DNA from 4 places in the Nonomuraea sp. H19 genome. Region 3 is predicted to be linked to each of the others. Evidence: riboswitches for the same ligand, from Rfam matches in the RefSeq annotation. Region 3 holds a riboswitch; each other region holds the start of a gene.

What was found. A riboswitch is a leader RNA that binds a small molecule or an ion and turns the genes downstream of it on or off. The one in region 3 is predicted to bind cyclic di-AMP.
Region 1: it holds a riboswitch for cyclic di-AMP, as region 3 does, so the genes downstream of both, ACTMTI_RS15835 (C40 family peptidase) here and ACTMTI_RS17315 (CHAP domain-containing protein) in region 3, are expected to answer to the same signal.
Region 2: it holds a riboswitch for cyclic di-AMP, as region 3 does, so the genes downstream of both, ACTMTI_RS45045 (coiled-coil domain-containing protein) here and ACTMTI_RS17315 (CHAP domain-containing protein) in region 3, are expected to answer to the same signal.
Region 4: it holds a riboswitch for cyclic di-AMP, as region 3 does, so the genes downstream of both, ACTMTI_RS40035 (glycoside hydrolase family 25 protein) here and ACTMTI_RS17315 (CHAP domain-containing protein) in region 3, are expected to answer to the same signal.

Annotation. Positions count from the first base shown of each region.
Region 1 is NZ_JBQHCV010000006.1:368,220-372,037, forward strand. It holds gene ACTMTI_RS15825 (M48 family metallopeptidase) at 1-782, opposite strand, end outside; gene ACTMTI_RS15830 (hypothetical protein) at 869-1,645, opposite strand; gene ACTMTI_RS15835 (C40 family peptidase) at 1,933-2,442, opposite strand; cyclic di-AMP (ydaO/yuaA leader) riboswitch at 2,516-2,675, opposite strand; gene ACTMTI_RS15840 (NYN domain-containing protein) at 3,244-3,818, opposite strand, start outside.
Region 2 is NZ_JBQHCV010000029.1:16,015-19,832, forward strand. It holds gene ACTMTI_RS45035 (response regulator) at 1-32, shown strand, start outside; gene ACTMTI_RS45040 (hypothetical protein) at 152-355, opposite strand; gene ACTMTI_RS45045 (coiled-coil domain-containing protein) at 394-1,350, opposite strand; cyclic di-AMP (ydaO/yuaA leader) riboswitch at 1,356-1,494, opposite strand; gene galT (galactose-1-phosphate uridylyltransferase) at 1,563-2,642, opposite strand; gene ACTMTI_RS45055 (DeoR/GlpR family DNA-binding transcription regulator) at 2,639-3,418, opposite strand; gene ACTMTI_RS45060 (50S ribosomal protein bL37) at 3,555-3,632, shown strand; gene ACTMTI_RS45065 (TrpB-like pyridoxal phosphate-dependent enzyme) at 3,669-3,818, opposite strand, start outside.
Region 3 is NZ_JBQHCV010000007.1:195,280-199,097, reverse strand. It holds gene ACTMTI_RS17325 (hypothetical protein) at 1-656, shown strand, start outside; gene ACTMTI_RS17320 (ABC transporter ATP-binding protein) at 658-1,518, shown strand; gene ACTMTI_RS17315 (CHAP domain-containing protein) at 1,571-2,260, opposite strand; cyclic di-AMP (ydaO/yuaA leader) riboswitch at 2,273-2,410, opposite strand; gene ACTMTI_RS17310 (Gfo/Idh/MocA family protein) at 2,528-3,481, opposite strand; gene ACTMTI_RS17305 (aldo/keto reductase) at 3,497-3,818, opposite strand, start outside.
Region 4 is NZ_JBQHCV010000023.1:95,524-99,341, forward strand. It holds gene ACTMTI_RS40025 (cellulose binding domain-containing protein) at 1-732, opposite strand, end outside; gene ACTMTI_RS40030 (phosphotransferase family protein) at 1,051-1,983, shown strand; cyclic di-AMP (ydaO/yuaA leader) riboswitch at 2,168-2,310, shown strand; gene ACTMTI_RS40035 (glycoside hydrolase family 25 protein) at 2,324-3,100, shown strand; gene ACTMTI_RS40040 (hypothetical protein) at 3,321-3,818, opposite strand, start outside.

The DNA of each region.
Region 1 (3,818 bases), on a different contig from region 3:
GTGTCGTAGACGACGATCCGGCGCGTGGCCCCGAAGCCCGACACGTACGCGTTGAGCGCCGTGGTCCGGCGCGAGGCGTCGGCGACCAGCACGTCCTCGACCGGCACGCCGTCGCGCTCGGCCATGGCCAGCAGGTTCGTGCGCAGCGGTCCCTGAGGCATCGACGTGAAGTCATTGAACAGCGGCTCGAACACCACCGGATACACGAACGACGTCACCACCGTCAGCGCGAACGCCCCCGCGGCGGCCGGAATCCACCAGCGCCTGACCTTGCGGGCCAGCGCCACGAGCGCCAGCAGCATCAGGCAGAGCAGGAACGTCTCCACGCCGATGTTCTTGAGCCGGTCGGCGGCCCAGCCCGCCCAGTCCTGGGTGGACAGGCCGTAGTCGCGCAGCAGCGTCTCGAACCAGATCCCGAGCGGCCACCTGATCACCTCACTGATCGCGGTGATGACCACGACGCCCAGGATCACCCGCACCCACCAGGGGCCGCGCAGCCGGCCCAGGACCTTGGCGCCGAACGGGGTGGCCACCAGCAATCCCGCGAAGATGATCGTGAGCGCGAGCGACAGGTAGCCCGGCAGGCTGGTGGCCGCGTCGAACGCCTTCGCGCGGGCGATCTCGGCCGCGCTGAAGTCACGGGCGGGATCGGGCGGCCCCGAGGCCAGCACCCGCCACGGCGTGCTGAACGCGGCCACGGCCACGATCACGACGCCCAGCAGCACCAGCGCCACCCCTGCGGGCCTCCGCGGCCGCCCGTCGCCGCCGTCCTCTCCGGCCATGCTCCCCCTATGCTCCCGGTCCACGGGATCCCCCGGATCCGGATCCCCCGTCGAGACTCCTCCCTGTGTCACATCCTCCGCCTCTCTTACGCGAGCCGATCCCGTACGTAGTCGCGCCACCGTTCCGTCAGCGTGGCCGTGGAGAGCCCGAGCGAGGCGAGCGCCCGGTCGACGCCGGCCGCCTGGGCATCACGGTAGAGCCTCACCAGCGTCTCCTCACCGAACCGGTCGGCGAGGAAGCGACACGCCAGCCACGCCTCCTGGTACGCCCGTGCGAGCCGTATGGGGTCGCGGCCGTCCGCGGCGAATGCGGCCGGTCCCGGCAATCCGGGCGGCAACCGCCCAGCCCGCACCTCGGCGGCCAGCTCAGCGGCGGCGATCCGCACGGGCAGCCCGGCGTCCCGATAGCCCACGTAGTCGGCGAACCCCTCATAAAGCCAGGGAGGCAGCCGATCGGTGCCCGCCACGACGTGGGTGAGCTCATGCGTGAGAACGACGTCCTTGCCGATGGCATTGAGCCTGGCGAAGACCTCGGGAACGACGATCACCCTGCCGCCGTCGGCCACCGCCGCCAGCCCGTCGAACCTTCCGGCCCCGGCCAGCCGAGCCGCCTCCGCCGCGGAGTCCGGGACGACGACCAGCGGCCGCACGCTCCGGCGGAGAACGTCCGAGACCCGCCGCCCGGCGGTGTCGGCCCGCCGCGCCAGCTCCTCGAGCTCACCGCGCGGCGCACGGTGACCGACGACGACGGAACGCGCCCCATGCGCCACGACCACACCGTCGCGCCACAGGCCACGCGCTTCAGGGGGGAGAACGGGGGGTTCGGGGGCGCTGCCGGGGACGAGGAGCAGGAGAACGGCCATCGCAGCTCGTCGGCTCACCCGCTCGGACACGCTGCCCGATCGTAGTCGGCCGCCGACCTGGATCGCGCACGAAGGCCAGGCGGCGGACCATGGCGATGGCCCGCTGTGCGCCGTTGCGGCGGCTCGCCACGTGCGGGTCAGCGGGCGTCTTCCTGGAGGCCGCCGGCCACGTGCGGCGGGTGGCGTGCCGTTGGCTTGCCGTACGAGAAGGGAGAACCCCAGCGCACGACGGCGAGGGAGGTGCGGGGAAAGACAGAGCCCCGCCCGAGATCGGGCGGGGCTGTGAATTAAATACCGGGGCGAACCGCGCCGACGAACGACGACTTGCGCCATCCGCTCAGCTTGACGATTTGCACCCGATAGCCTGTCCGCGGCGAGTGGATCATCTTGCCGTTGCCGACATACATGCCCACGTGGCCGAGCCCGCTGAAGAACAGCAGGTCGCCTGGCTGGAGGTTCTTCCAGGAGACCTTCCGCTTGATGCGGGCGAACTGGCTTGCCGCCACGCGCGGGAGCTTCACTCCGGCCTTTTTCCAGGCGTACTGGGTGAGACCGGAACAATCGAACGAGCCGGGGCCGTCGGCGCCGTAACGGTACGGGTCACCGATCTGCTTCTTGGCCACGGCGATGGCCTTGCTGGCCCTTTCCTTCTGCCGAGCGATCCTGGCCGCCGCCGCGGACTTGGCCGATTTGGCGGTGGTCGCCGCCTTGGCCGTGGTGGCGGTGGTGGCCGAATCGCTCGTCGCCGCCCGCGCCGTTGGGGCATGGAGGATCAGACCTCCGGCCGTCACGGTCATCGTGAGCGCTACTCCGCTCAGGGCAAGGCGGGACAGACGGGGGTTTTGCAGGGAGGTAGACAGGATTTCTCCTTGAGTCTTCCACGAACGCCTACCGGGTTAGCTGACGGATTCGGGCCTGGAAGTCGCCCTACGGCGCGTTACGCGCCGATTCACCCCTGATCCCTGGGGAAGGGATCCATGGTTCCCCGGCTCCGTGCCTCCTGGCTGCACGGACTCGGCAGATCGCCGCCTCATTGAGGTGTCTATATGGGGATGTCGGCGGCGACCGACGGATCTCTATCTGATTCACATCGGGTGACCGATGCCGGTTCGCGACGGCATGGGTTGTCGCCGCGAGGCCAGAAGCTACGCCGAGAGGTCAAGGTTCGGCAAAACGCCAGTCAGGTTGTAAAGATCAGATAACGGGGCCAGTAAGGAAGGAAATCCCTGCTGGAACACCAGGTTTCGTTATGCAAATGTGACCCTGGTCACAATTCCTGGCGCAGGGGTTTGTAAGGTCCCAGATTGTCGCTTTTGTCACACTTTTCGCGCCGCCACCCTGAGCCCCGGCTCCCCCCTTCCGCCGGGCTGGCGCGAGTGTGCAAAGAGGAGAAGATGAGCCGGCGTCGGCAATGCGTGGCCGTTGAAGACCGAAATCACCCATCCTTGGACCCGGAAACGGGCCAGGATGGCAAGAGACGCTACGGGCGGACGGCGCCGATGATGGTGCTGCCGTAGTCGGAAAGCTTGACGACCTTGATGACGCCGCCCGTCAGCGGCGGCTGCGCCAGGTGCGCGGCCACCGGCACCCTCCGTTATTCAGGCCCGGCCCAGCCTGCGCAGCAGCAGAGCGGACGGAACGGGTCTGGCTCCCATCCGCATGACGGACTCGGCCACCTCGCGGTCCGACGACACCACGGCGATGGCCCGGCCGGGCGGCTCAGCGCGTACGAGCTGGCGGATGAGGTCGTCGGCGATCTCCCCCGGCGCGCTGAACAGCACGCGCACCCCCCGCGGCGCCACCACCTGGACGGGGGCGTTGAGCTCGGCGCCGTCGAACACCACGGTCACCTCGACCCTGGTCTGCGCGACCAGCCCGCCGAGCCCGGTCATCAGCCGGTTGCGCTGGTCGGCGAGCGTGAGCGTGCCGTAACCGGTTTTCGTGACGTTGTAGCCGTCGATGATCAGGTGCACCTGCGGCACGGCCAGAATCTGGTCGAGGAGCTGCGGGTCGTCGTCGGCCAGTGCCCGCGCGGGCACTCCGCGCACGCCGGGACGCTCCCCGGTGATCGCCGCGACCGAGTCGGCGGGCCGGCTGATCGTCGTGGGCAGGGCGAGCTCCCTGCGCAGTCCCGCGGAGGCGTCCTGCAGCGCGTCGAGCAGCACCCTGATGC
Region 2 (3,818 bases), on a different contig from region 3:
TGCTCGTCCCACGAATGCCTGAACAGTCCTGACCCTTGAGCTTGTCTTCGAGTGCGCACCTTGCCCAGCAGGTCAAGAGCCCGTTGGACGGAGCGCATGCGCTGGAAGGCGTCGCCCGCCGCGCGATCAGCGCGCCTCGTCGACTCTCGTGTCACATCCGGCCGGGTGTGCGGCCGGCCGCGTCGCCGTAGCGGACCCATCGACCGCCGGAGATCGTCGCCCACCGCTCGACGGTTCCTGGCGCAAGACCGAGGAGTTTGCCGATGACGGGCGGCGGAAGCTGGCGAGCGTGGTCGAGCAGGGCGCTGCTGCGGTCGGGACGGGCGTCGATGCCGAGCTGGGTCGTCTTCTTCAAGTGTGCGAATAGCTCACCAGATGCTATTCGTCCCATTCTCAGTACATCGAGATGTGCACGTGGTCGAAGTGGTTCTCGGTGACGCTGCCGCGGTTCGACATCGCCCGCCAGCCCGAGCCCATGTTGATGCGCTGCTTCCAGATCACGTACTTGACGCCGATCTTGTCCTTGTTCTTGATGGCCCAATCCGCGATCCGGTCGCCCAGGGCGTTGTTGGCGGCCGTGGGCATCGAGCCGCCGGTGCTCATCATGAAGTCGCAGGCCCGGCCCAGCGGATGCTCGCCGTCGGAGCCCGCGCGGAAGCAGCCCACCGCGTACGGCAGCGCGAAGTTCTTCTGGACCTGCGCGCGCATGAGACGCGTACGGGAGGTGATGTTGTCCGCGCCCGAGGGCAGTTCGGGGGCCCAGCTGCCGTTGCTCTTGCGGCCCGTGCCGAACGGCACGAGGTCCTCGAGCTTCTTCTTGATGTCGTCGATGACGTCCTCGGCCTCGTCGCGCTGCTTGTCCACCTCGGCCGCGTCCCCGCGGATCTCGTTGGCGAGCGCGACGGCCTCGTCGGCGGCCTTCTTCTTGTCGTCGCGCGCCTTGGCCACGCCGTTCACGAGCGCCTGCTGCTCGGCCGTCACCTGGTTGAGTACGGCCGCGCTGCCGCCGTTCTCCGGGAGCATGAAGCTCGGCACGGAGGGGTCGCCGTTCTGGTAGCGCAGCCGGGCGATCTCGCCGACGCGCTGCTCGGTCGCCGCCAGCGTCTGCTCCGCCGTGGCCAGGCGCTCCTTCGCCGCCTTCGCGGCCTCCTGCGCCTTGGCCAGTTCGACCCGCTTGAGGTTGTACTTCTCGATGAGCTTGTCGACCTTGCTGTTGAGCTGCTTCAGCTGGGTGCGGAGCTCGGATTCAGTGGGTTTGGGGGCCGCCGACGCCGTGGTCGCCGGAAGGAAGGCGACGGCGGCGGCGGCGATCAGACCGATGGCAAGACTCACGGGGGACGAAGCCGCCACGTGGTGTTTCCTCTCCCTCTGCCGACCGGGTTAGCTGACGGGTTCGGGATGGGAGTTGCTTCCCTACCACCGAAGTGGATTCACCCCAAGTGCATGGGTCCCCGGCTCCCGGGCACCGCGCCCGGGATTAGGCGTGCGCCAGCCGTTACGGATGGTGCATAAGGGGATATTAATGGTAGATCACGAGTAATGCGACCTTAACTAGAAATCCATTAGTGATCTACTTGTGATCGAAGCATGCGTGCGGCCTCCTCCGGCAGCACGTCGTTGACGAAGGCGCCCATCGCCGACTCGGACCCGGCCAGATACTTCAGCTTCCCGGGCGCGCGCCTGATGCTGAACAGCTCCAGGTGCAGGTACGCCAGCTCGCGGTCCTGCCGCACGGGCGCCTGGTGCCAGGCCGAGATGTACGGCATCACGACCCCGAACAGCCCGTCGAACGCCCGCAGCACCGAGGTGTAGAGCGGCGCGAACGCGGCCCGCTCCGCCTCCGTCAGCGCCGCCAGGTCGGCCACCTGCCGATGCGGGTAGATGTGCACCTCGAACGGCCAGCGTGCGGCGGCCGGCACGAACGCCGTCCACAGCTCGTTGGCGGCCACCACCCGCGTCCCGGCGGCGCGTTCGGCCGCCAGCACGTCGGCGAACAGGTTGCCCGGACCCTTGTAGCGGGCCGCGGCGCCGAGCTGGAGCCGGGTCCGGGGCGTGATGTACGGGTAGGCGTAGATCTGGCCGTGCGGGTGAGCGAGCGTGATGCCGATCTCCGAGCCCCGGTTCTCGAAGCAGAACACCTGCTCCACGCCCTCGATCCCGGACAGCTCGGCCGTACGGTCCGCCCACGCCTCCATGACCAGTTCCACCTGGGCGTCGGAGAGCCGGGAGAAGGAGGAGGAGTGTTCGGAGGTGAAGCAGACCACCTCGCACCTCCCCACCCCCGGACGGACCTCACTCAGCCCGCCCACATCCTGATAAGTCCCAAAATTTCCAGAAAAAGAGGGGAAGCGGTTCTCGAACACCACCACGTCGTAGTCGTACGCCGGGATCTCCGACGACCGCGTGTCCGACGACGGGCACAGCGGGCACTCGGCCGCCGTCCCGGTCGGCTGGAACGTCCGCGTCTGCCGGTGACCCGCGATCGCGATCCACTCCTCCGTCAGCGGGTCGTAACGCATCTCGGAGGCCACGGGCCGAGAGTCCAGCTCCCGCCGGTCGATCGCGCTCCGGTCGGCGTCGTCCCGCAGGTCGAAGTAGATCAGCTCTCGGCCGTCGGCCAGATGGGTGATGGTGCGTTTCAAGGGGTGCCCTCCGCGATGATCAATTCTCCGGCGCGTTCGGCCAGTTCGGTGCGTGCGTCCTCGGGCAACCCCGGGTCGCTGATGACCACGTCGGCCTCACTCAGCTCGGCGATGGTGCTGATGCCGACGGTGTTCCACTTGGTGTGGTCTGCGGGGACGACCAGCCGGTGCGCGGCCGCCACCAATTCCCTGTCGGTCTCGGACTCGAGCAGGTTGGGCGTGGTGAACCCGGCGCGCACGCTCATCCCGTGCACGCCGAGGAAGAGCGTGTCGACGTGGAGACGGCGGATCGCGGCCACGGCCACCGGGCCGACCAGTGCGTCCGAGGGCGTGCGTACGCCACCGGTCAGCACGACCGTGCGGTCGGCGCGCGGGTTGCGGTGGAACACGTCGGCGACGGGGATCGAGTTGGTGATCACCGTGAGCTCCGGCACGCCGATCAGGTGATGGGCCAGCGCCCAGGTCGTGGTCCCCGCGGACAGCGCCACGGCGGTGCCGGGCCGCACGAGCTGGGCCGCGCGCCGCGCGATGGCCTCTTTCTCCTGCTGCTGGCGGGCGGATTTGGCGGTGAAGCCGGGCTCCTCGGTCGAGCCGGGGCCGACGGCGGTCGCACCGCCGTGCACCTTCTCCACCAGCCCGCGCTCGGCCAGCACCTCCAGGTCGCGGCGGATGGTCATGTCGGAAACGCCGAGCTCGCGTACGAGGTCGGCCACCCGCACGCCGCCGTTGCTTCGCACGCGCTCGAGAATCGCCTGTTGACGCTGCTGTGCGAGCACGCCCGCTCCTTCCAACAGATTCCACCAAATTATGACACGAATATGTTGGGGAATGTTAGTTCGCGCGTGTCGCTTGCCCGATCGCCGTAAGAGAGAGACCTTGAAGGCACGCCTACCGATCATCGGGAGGGAACTCATGGCCAAGCGCGCACGCAAGGGCAGGGCACGCAAGAAGAAGAAGGCTAACCACGGCAAGCGCCCCACGGCGAAGTGACGGGGTGGCCGCCTCCATCCGGCGGCCATCCCGTTTTCACCCGGGGAGCTCGGCCAGGGCCTGGTCGATGCGGTCCTGCGGAAGCGTGTAGTCCTCCAACTGCCCGGCCAGGTAGCGGTCGTAGGCGCCGAGGTCGAAGTGCCCGTGGCCGCAGAGCGCGGTCAAGATGACCTTTTCACGGCCGCT
Region 3 (3,818 bases):
ACGGGGCGGTCGCCAGGCAGGCGATGTCGGTCGCGGCGCAGATCCTCGTGAGCCTGCTGCCCATCGTGTACGGCTCCCTGCTGGCTGACCGGCCGCTGCGAGACCGGGTGCTGCGTGTGGAGCCGCTCCTGGACGCCACCCCGTCCGGCCGCACCGCGAGGCTGATCGGGAAGTGGGCGGGGGCGTGCGCGGCCACCGCCGTGCCGTTCGCGATCGCCTACTTCGGGCGGGCGCTGCTGTACGCGATCGTCGAAGGGCAGCCGTCGGCACTCGGGTGGGCGGCGCTGACCTTCCTGGCCTCTGTCCTGCCGGGGCTGGTGTTCATAGGGGCGCTGGCGTTCGCGGGGCCGTTGCTGCTGCCGCCGATGATGTTCCGCGTGCTGTTCGTGGCCTACTGGTTCTGGGGCAACCTGATCCCGGCGACCATGATGCCCACGCTGTCGCACACGATCTTCTCGGCGACCGGTGAGTACGTCAGGTACGGCATCATCGCCCCGTACCCGATCGACTACGGGCCCGATCCGGCGGCCGTGCTCGACTTCCTGCGCCCCGATCACACCCCGGCGACCGCCGGGCTGTGGATCGGCGTGATGATCGTGCTGGCCGCGGCCGTGCTGTCCCTGGTCCGTCTCCATGCGTCCAGAAGCGAGGACTGACATGCGTATCGACGTTTCCGGCCTGACCAAGACCTTCAAGGGCGGCACGCGTGCCCTGGACGAGCTGAGCCTGGTGGTGCCGACCGGCATGTACGGCCTGCTGGGCTCCAACGGCGCGGGCAAGACCACGCTCATGCGGATCCTGTCCGGGCTGCTGCGGCCGACCGCGGGCCGGGTGATGATCGGCGGCCACGACGTGGCGACGGCGGAGGGGCGGCTGGCGGTGCAGCGGGTGCTCGGCTACCTGCCGCAGGACCTGGGGGTCTACCCGGATCTGAGCGCCCGGCGCTTCCTGGACTACATCGCGTTGCTGAAGGGCCTGCACTCCAGGTCGGCGCGGCGGCGCAGGATCAGCGAGTTGCTTGAGCTGGTGGGACTGCCGGAGGTGGCGGATCGCAAGCTGAAGGGGTTCTCCGGGGGCATGCTGCGGCGGGTGGGCATCGCGCAGGCGCTGCTGGCCGATCCGCGGCTGCTGATCGTGGACGAGCCGACGACGGGGCTGGACCCGGAGGAGCGGATCCGGTTCCGCATGCTGCTGTCGCAGCTGGCCGGCGACCGTACGGTGCTGCTGAGCACGCACATCGTGGACGACGTGGCGCAGACGTGCCAGATGCTGGCGGTGCTGGCCAAGGGGCGGCTGGCGTTCCAGGGGACGGTGCGGGAGCTGGTCTCGCATGCCGACCGGCGGGTGTGGACGGTGACCACGGCGGGCGCGGCGCCGGCCGCGGGGCGGGTGGTGTCGGCGCTGCCGGAGGGGGCGGGGATGCGTTACCGGGTGGTGGCGGCGGCGCCGCCGGATCCGGGCGCGCGGCCGGCCGAGCCCACGCTGGAGGACGGCTACCTGGCGCTCATGGACGGCTGAAACAGGAGCGCGCGCCCCGCGTGGGGCGCGCGCTCCTTCCGGCTGCGGGGGCTCAGCCGGCGTACTGGGGGTAGCCGTAGCCGACGACCTGCGCCGTCGGCCGGACGCGCTCTTCGACGCGGCCGTTGCCGGTGTTGCCCTCGATGGTGGTGATGGTGCCGTCCTGGTTGTCCTTCTCGACGAACCCGACGTGCTGGATGTCCTTGATGTTCTTGCTGCCCTTCCAGGAGAAGAACACGATGGCGCCGGGCTTGGGGACGGTGCCGAAGCGGTTGTTGGCGGCGAACCATTTGGCGTGGGCGACGGTCCAGGCGTCCCAGCCGACCTGCGGGCGGGCGCCGGTGTGCTCGCCGACCCAGGAGACGAACATCGCGCACCAGGGGGCGTTCAGGTACTCGGTGCGGGTGCCGCCGTCGCGGGCGAGGGTCTCGGCGGCTCGCTGCGAGTTGGCGTACCACTGCTGGTACGGGGTGCCGCCGCCGGCGGCGTTCTCGGTGGTGCCGACCTGGGACTTGGCCAGGGCCAGGACCTGGGAGGCGGTGACGTTGACCCGGACTTGTCCGCGCTTGGCGGAGTCGGCTTCGGGGCGGTCGTTGACCGTGGTGACCGGATGCCCGGCCTTGATGGTGGCGGCGTACGCCGTGGCGGTGTGAGCGCCCAAGGCTGAGACGACGACGGCTGCGCAGAGGGCGGCGTGAGCGAAGTAGATCTTTGGGGCAGCGGAAATGGGGTGCTTGGCCATCGAGGGGGTTACTCCTTGCTTCCATACCGCTTACCGGGTTAGCTGACGGGTTCGGACGTGGAAGCTGCCCTACGGCACCGAAGTGCCGATTCACCCCAAAGGACGTGGGTCCCCGGTTCCGCCCTCAGGCGGATTCAGCGGTCACAGGTGGATCCTGTGATCTCGTACGCGATGGTCGGACATCTCCGGATAAACCGGACATGTGCTGCGGAATGCCCCATAAGGTAATGCATAAGACAAGTGGATTACAACTACATAAAACGCCAGCTAGGCGAGTTGCCGGCGGGCGTCGGCCAGAAGGCCCATCATGGCAAGGGATTCGTCAAGCGGCATGATCGAACTTTCGGTCCTGCCTTCGGCCGTCGCGGCGCGGACCTCGCGAAGCTCCCCGGCGTACCCGTTGTCGGCCGGATCGAGCAGATGCTCTTCCGGCTCCATGGAGGGCCCGGTCAGGACGATCCGCTGCGGCGCCCAGAACGGCGCCTGGATGTCCGCCCGCATCCCCGTCCCCACCACGCAGGCCTGGTTCGGGTGGTTCCCGAGCAATGAGGTCTCCACGAGGGCGTGCCTGCCGCCGGGGTAGAGCAGCACGCCGGCGGCCTCGGCGTCCACGCCGTTCGGCGCCAGCGAGCCGGTGACGCGCATGCCGGAGGGCATGCCGAGCAGCAGCTGGGCCAGCCCGAACGGGTAGATCCCCAGGTCGAGCAGGGCCCCGCCGCCCAGCTCCGGCGCCCACAGCCGATGCGCGGGATCATAGGGCAGGGTGAAGCCGAAGGACGCCTGCACCGAGCGGATCTCCCCGAAGCGGGGATCGGCGGCGATCTTCTGGATGAGGGGGTTGAACCTCATCCACATGGCCTCCATCAGGAAGACGCCCGCCTCACGCGCCAGCCGGACCATCTTCTCGGCGTCGTCGACGGTCGCCGCGAGCGGCTTCTCGCACAGCACGGCCTTGCCGGCGGCGATGGCGGCCTCGGCGACCTGCAGGTGCTGGGCGTGCGGCGTCGCCACGTAGATCGCGTCCACGGCCGGATCGGCGCACAGCCGCTCGTAGGAGTCGTAGGCCGACTCCGCGCCCAGCGTCGCGGCCAGGGCCTGCGCCCGGCCGAGGTTCCTGGACCCGACGGCGGCCACCCGCATCCCGGGCTCGGCCACGATGGCCGCCCCCACGGTACGCGCGATGCCGCCGGTCGCCGCTATGCCCCAAGTAAAGTCCCGCACAAGGGCAGATCGTACTCAGGTCATGCTGAACGTGTCGGGGTCGGGTCCTATCCGCCGGTTGCGGTTCATCGCGCCGATCGCGGCCATGTCCTCGGCGTCGAGGAGGAAGTCGAACACGTCGATGTTCTCGGCGATGCGCGACGGGGTCGCGGACTTGGGGATGACGACGTTGCCGAGCTGCAGGTGCCAGCGCAGCACGATCTGGGCGGGCGTCTTGCCGTACTTCCCCGACAGCACGGCCAGCGCCGGGTCGGCCAGCAGCCCCTTGCCCCGGCCGAGCGGGCTCCACGCCTCGGTCAGGATGCCGTTGGCCTCGTGGAAGGCGCGCATCTCGCGC
Region 4 (3,818 bases), on a different contig from region 3:
GTTGGCCTGGAACCGGTTGAGGTAGTCGGTGATCGCCGCGGCGCTGTTGAAGACGGCGTACATGTGGATGGACAGCACGGTGTTGTGCCGGCTGTCCGCGTTCAGGATCGTCTGGGCGTTGTCGCGCATGACGTACTGCCAGTCCTGGCCCCAGTTCGGCGCGTCGACCATGAGCAGGTGCTCGAAACCGTTGCTGCGCATCTTCTGGATGGCGGCGGTGGTCGCGCCGATCCACTGACTGGCGTTGGTGTTGCCGATCGGCTCGTTGCCGATGTTGATCACGACGTGGTTCTCCTGGCCGACGAGCGCGCTCTTCTGGCTGATCCAGTAGTTGACCGCTTCGTCGAGCGTGGCGGCCGCGCCTTCCTCGCCGTACCCGGTGGTGTCGTGTACCTCCAAGACGCAGATCAGCCGGTTCTGCTTGCACAGGGAGATCACATTGGAGACGTCGGTGGACGGGCCCCACCGCTTGCCGCTGCCCAGTACCACGCGCACGGTGTTGGCCCCGAGCGCCTTGATGTTGGCGAAAGAGCTGGTCTGGTTCGTGAACCAGACGTGGGGGTGGTTGACCCCGCGCATGATGAAATTCTGGCCGTTGGCCTCGACGATCTTCGTACCGCTGACGTGGAGCCCCACGGCCGCATGCGCGGGCGGAATGCCCGTGAGCATGACGGCGCACAACGCTACGGCCAAGGCGACGAGTGCCGCGCCGGCCGCGGCAAGCCACGGCATGGATCTCATCTCGGATCTCACCTCGCTGATTTCGCAACGGCGGCAACGCGCCAGCGCTCGAGGGCCCCGCTGGAGCGCATCCCAGAATGAACGCAGACCACCACATCCGTACAGCCACGGGCGCACCGCCCTAATAACCGCCCAGCCCAGCCTGTTGACTGTCAAGCGCATGCCGAGCTGGCCAAACGTGCCCGAATCACGTCAAGAACGATCTCCTCGGAGTCTCCCTGCGGCCCGCTTGACCGTGAAAGTTCCACGCCGGCGCAGCTGCTGAAAAGCGCGAGCAGAGCAAGCGCAGACCGTGTCAGCATCTCGATCATGCTGGAATACGAGATGGGTGACGAGACGCTGGCCGCCATCGCCGGCCGGCACGGGTTCGCCGCCGAAGAGGTGCGGCCCATTCCGGCAGGGGTGGCCAACCATGTCTTCCTGCTCGGGAACGACCTGGTCCTGCGCATCCCACGGACCGAGCAGTTCCTCCCGGACCTGGTGAAGGAGGCCGCGGTCATCCCCGCCGCCCGGAAGGCGGGCGTGCGCACTCCGGATGTCGTCGCCTTCGATGACACCTGCTCGGTGGTGGACGTGCCCTACATGGTGCTCGCCCGAGCGCCTGGGGCGGATCTCGTACGTCTCACGCTGCCCGCCGCCGTGACGAACCGCGTCTTCCAACAGGTGGGGCGGGAGCTGGCCATGCTGCACCGGCTGTCCCCGGCGACGGCGTCAGATCTCCCCATCCCCACGGACGACGGCACCGCTGATCCCTGGGCGCTGACCAGCCGCCTCCTGGCAGAAGGCTGGATCGACGCGGAGGCGGCCGGCTGGCTCACCGGCTGGTTCGACCGGCTCTCCGTGCATCTCCCCGCCGACCCGCCCCTGGTCCTGGTCCACGGCGACATCGCTCCGCAGAACCTGCTCGTCTCCCCGGAGACGGCCCAGCTCACCGGCATCGTGGATTGGGGCGATGCCCACTGGGCGGACTCTGCGATCGAGTTCGCCAAGATTCCTTTGACCGGCATCCCGGCCATGCTCGACGGCTACCGGCAAGAAGCCGGCGATGGAACCGCCGCGAACACACCCGCCTGGGAAGCACGTGTGCTCTGGTTTCACCTCATGTGGGCCCTCGGTCGCCTGCCCGACCCCGTTCCCCGCCCGGACGAACGCCACTGGACGGCCCCTCCGGCCAGCCGCCTCCTGGGTCTGCTTCGCTTCTTCACCTCAGCGCCACCAGCTCCATGGGGCGATCTCACTTAGTCCAGCGGTGTGGTTCTCATCAGACGCCTCAGCACCGGCTGCCACACGACTCCCGACAAGGACGTCACAACTCGCCGACCAGGGATTTGTCCACTTGTCAGTCTTTTAGTTAATACATTATCTTTTGCGACATACGTCCGGTTTGTGCCGGTCGTGTTTTGACCATCGCATGACATCACAGGCCCACCTGTGACCGCTGAGTCCGCCCGCGGGCGGAGCCGGGGACCCACTCGTACGTACTTGGGGTGAATTGGCACCGAGGTGCCATAGGGCAGCTTCCACGCCCGAACCCGTCAGCTAACCCGGTAAGCGGTATGGAAGCAAGGAGAACCCCCGACCGATGGCCGACCACCGTCTTACCTCTGCCCCGAAGATCATGGCCAGCCGCATGGCCACCCCCGGCATCATCCGCAAGGTCGCGGCAACCGCGGTGGCAACCGTGGTGGCCACCGCAGTGGCCACGACGATGGCCACCGCAGTGGCAGCCACGTCCGCCGCCGTAGCAGCCCCGTCCGTCGCCGGCCCCGCGCACGCCGACGAGCTCATCTACGGCCAGGACGTCTCCAACTACCAGCCGACGCACGACTGGGCCGCCAGCGGCGCCAAGTTCGGCATCGTCAAGGCGACCGAGGGCACCGATTTCACCGACCGCGCCTTCGCCCGCCACTGGGCCGAGATGGCCGGGCGGAACATCGTGCGCGGCGCCTACCACTACGCCCACCCGGCCAGCGACCCCGTCGCCGAGGCCGACTTCTTCCTGTCGGTGGTGAACCGGCAGCCGGCCAAGCCCGGCGACCTCCTGGCCCTGGACCTGGAGACCACCGACGGCAAGTCCGCGGCTCACGTCAACGCCTGGGCCAAGACGTGGCTGGAGCGGGTGAAGGCCAAGACCGGCGTCACCCCGCTGTTCTACTCCGGCTGGAACTTCGCCACCAAGTACGGCGACGGCCTCGGCCAGTATCCGTTGTGGGTCGCCCACTACAGCAAGGCCAGAGGCACGGTCACGCCGCCCCCGCCGTGGAAGAGCTGGACCATCCACCAGTACACCGACAATCCGGTGGACCAGAACGTCTCCTCCGTGAGCCTGGACCAGCTCCGCGCCCTGGGCCGTAAGTAACCGGCATCATCCCCGGCCGCGCGGCACGCCCCATACGTGCCGCGCTCCGGCGTCCGGCACCTGCTCGGTCACGCCAGCCCGAGCAGCACCGCGCGTTCGACGGGCGAGTACGCACCGTCGCGGCGGTCGAGCTCAAGAGGGCTGGCCGGCAGGAGCGGCGGCTGGGCGATGAAGGGGGGACGGTGCCGCGGTGGGGCTGTGCGCCGTGGATGAGGAACGGTCACCCTCCGGGACCCGTGGGCTGGATCGGCGCGCCGTCGCCGTTCTTGGGCAGGTCCCCGCGTTCCACCGGGCTGGGCGGAGGGGCCGGCGTGCCGCCGTCGCCGACAGCCGGGCGGGCTCCTTCCGCCGCCTCCTTCAGCACGCTCCGGTCCATCTGCCCGACGTCGCAGATGAGCCGCAGGTGGTAGCCCTTGCGTACGGCCACGTACTCCTGGAGGCCGTCCTTCACCGTGAACCAGTTGTCCCCGTCCCGCTCGCAGGTGCCGGAGCATTTGTACTGCCCGCGTTCGATCCGCATCTCCACCCGCTTGCCGTCAGGAGCGGTGTAGAAGGCGCCGAACCCGTCGTCGCCGACCGCACCCACGGACATCTCGGCCAGCTCGTATCCCGGCAGGTCCACCACGTACATCAGATCGGGTGCCGCGCCTTGCCGCCGGGCTTGGTCGATCACGGCCTGGCTCAAGGCGGCCCCGGAACCGCAGCCCGACACCAGGGC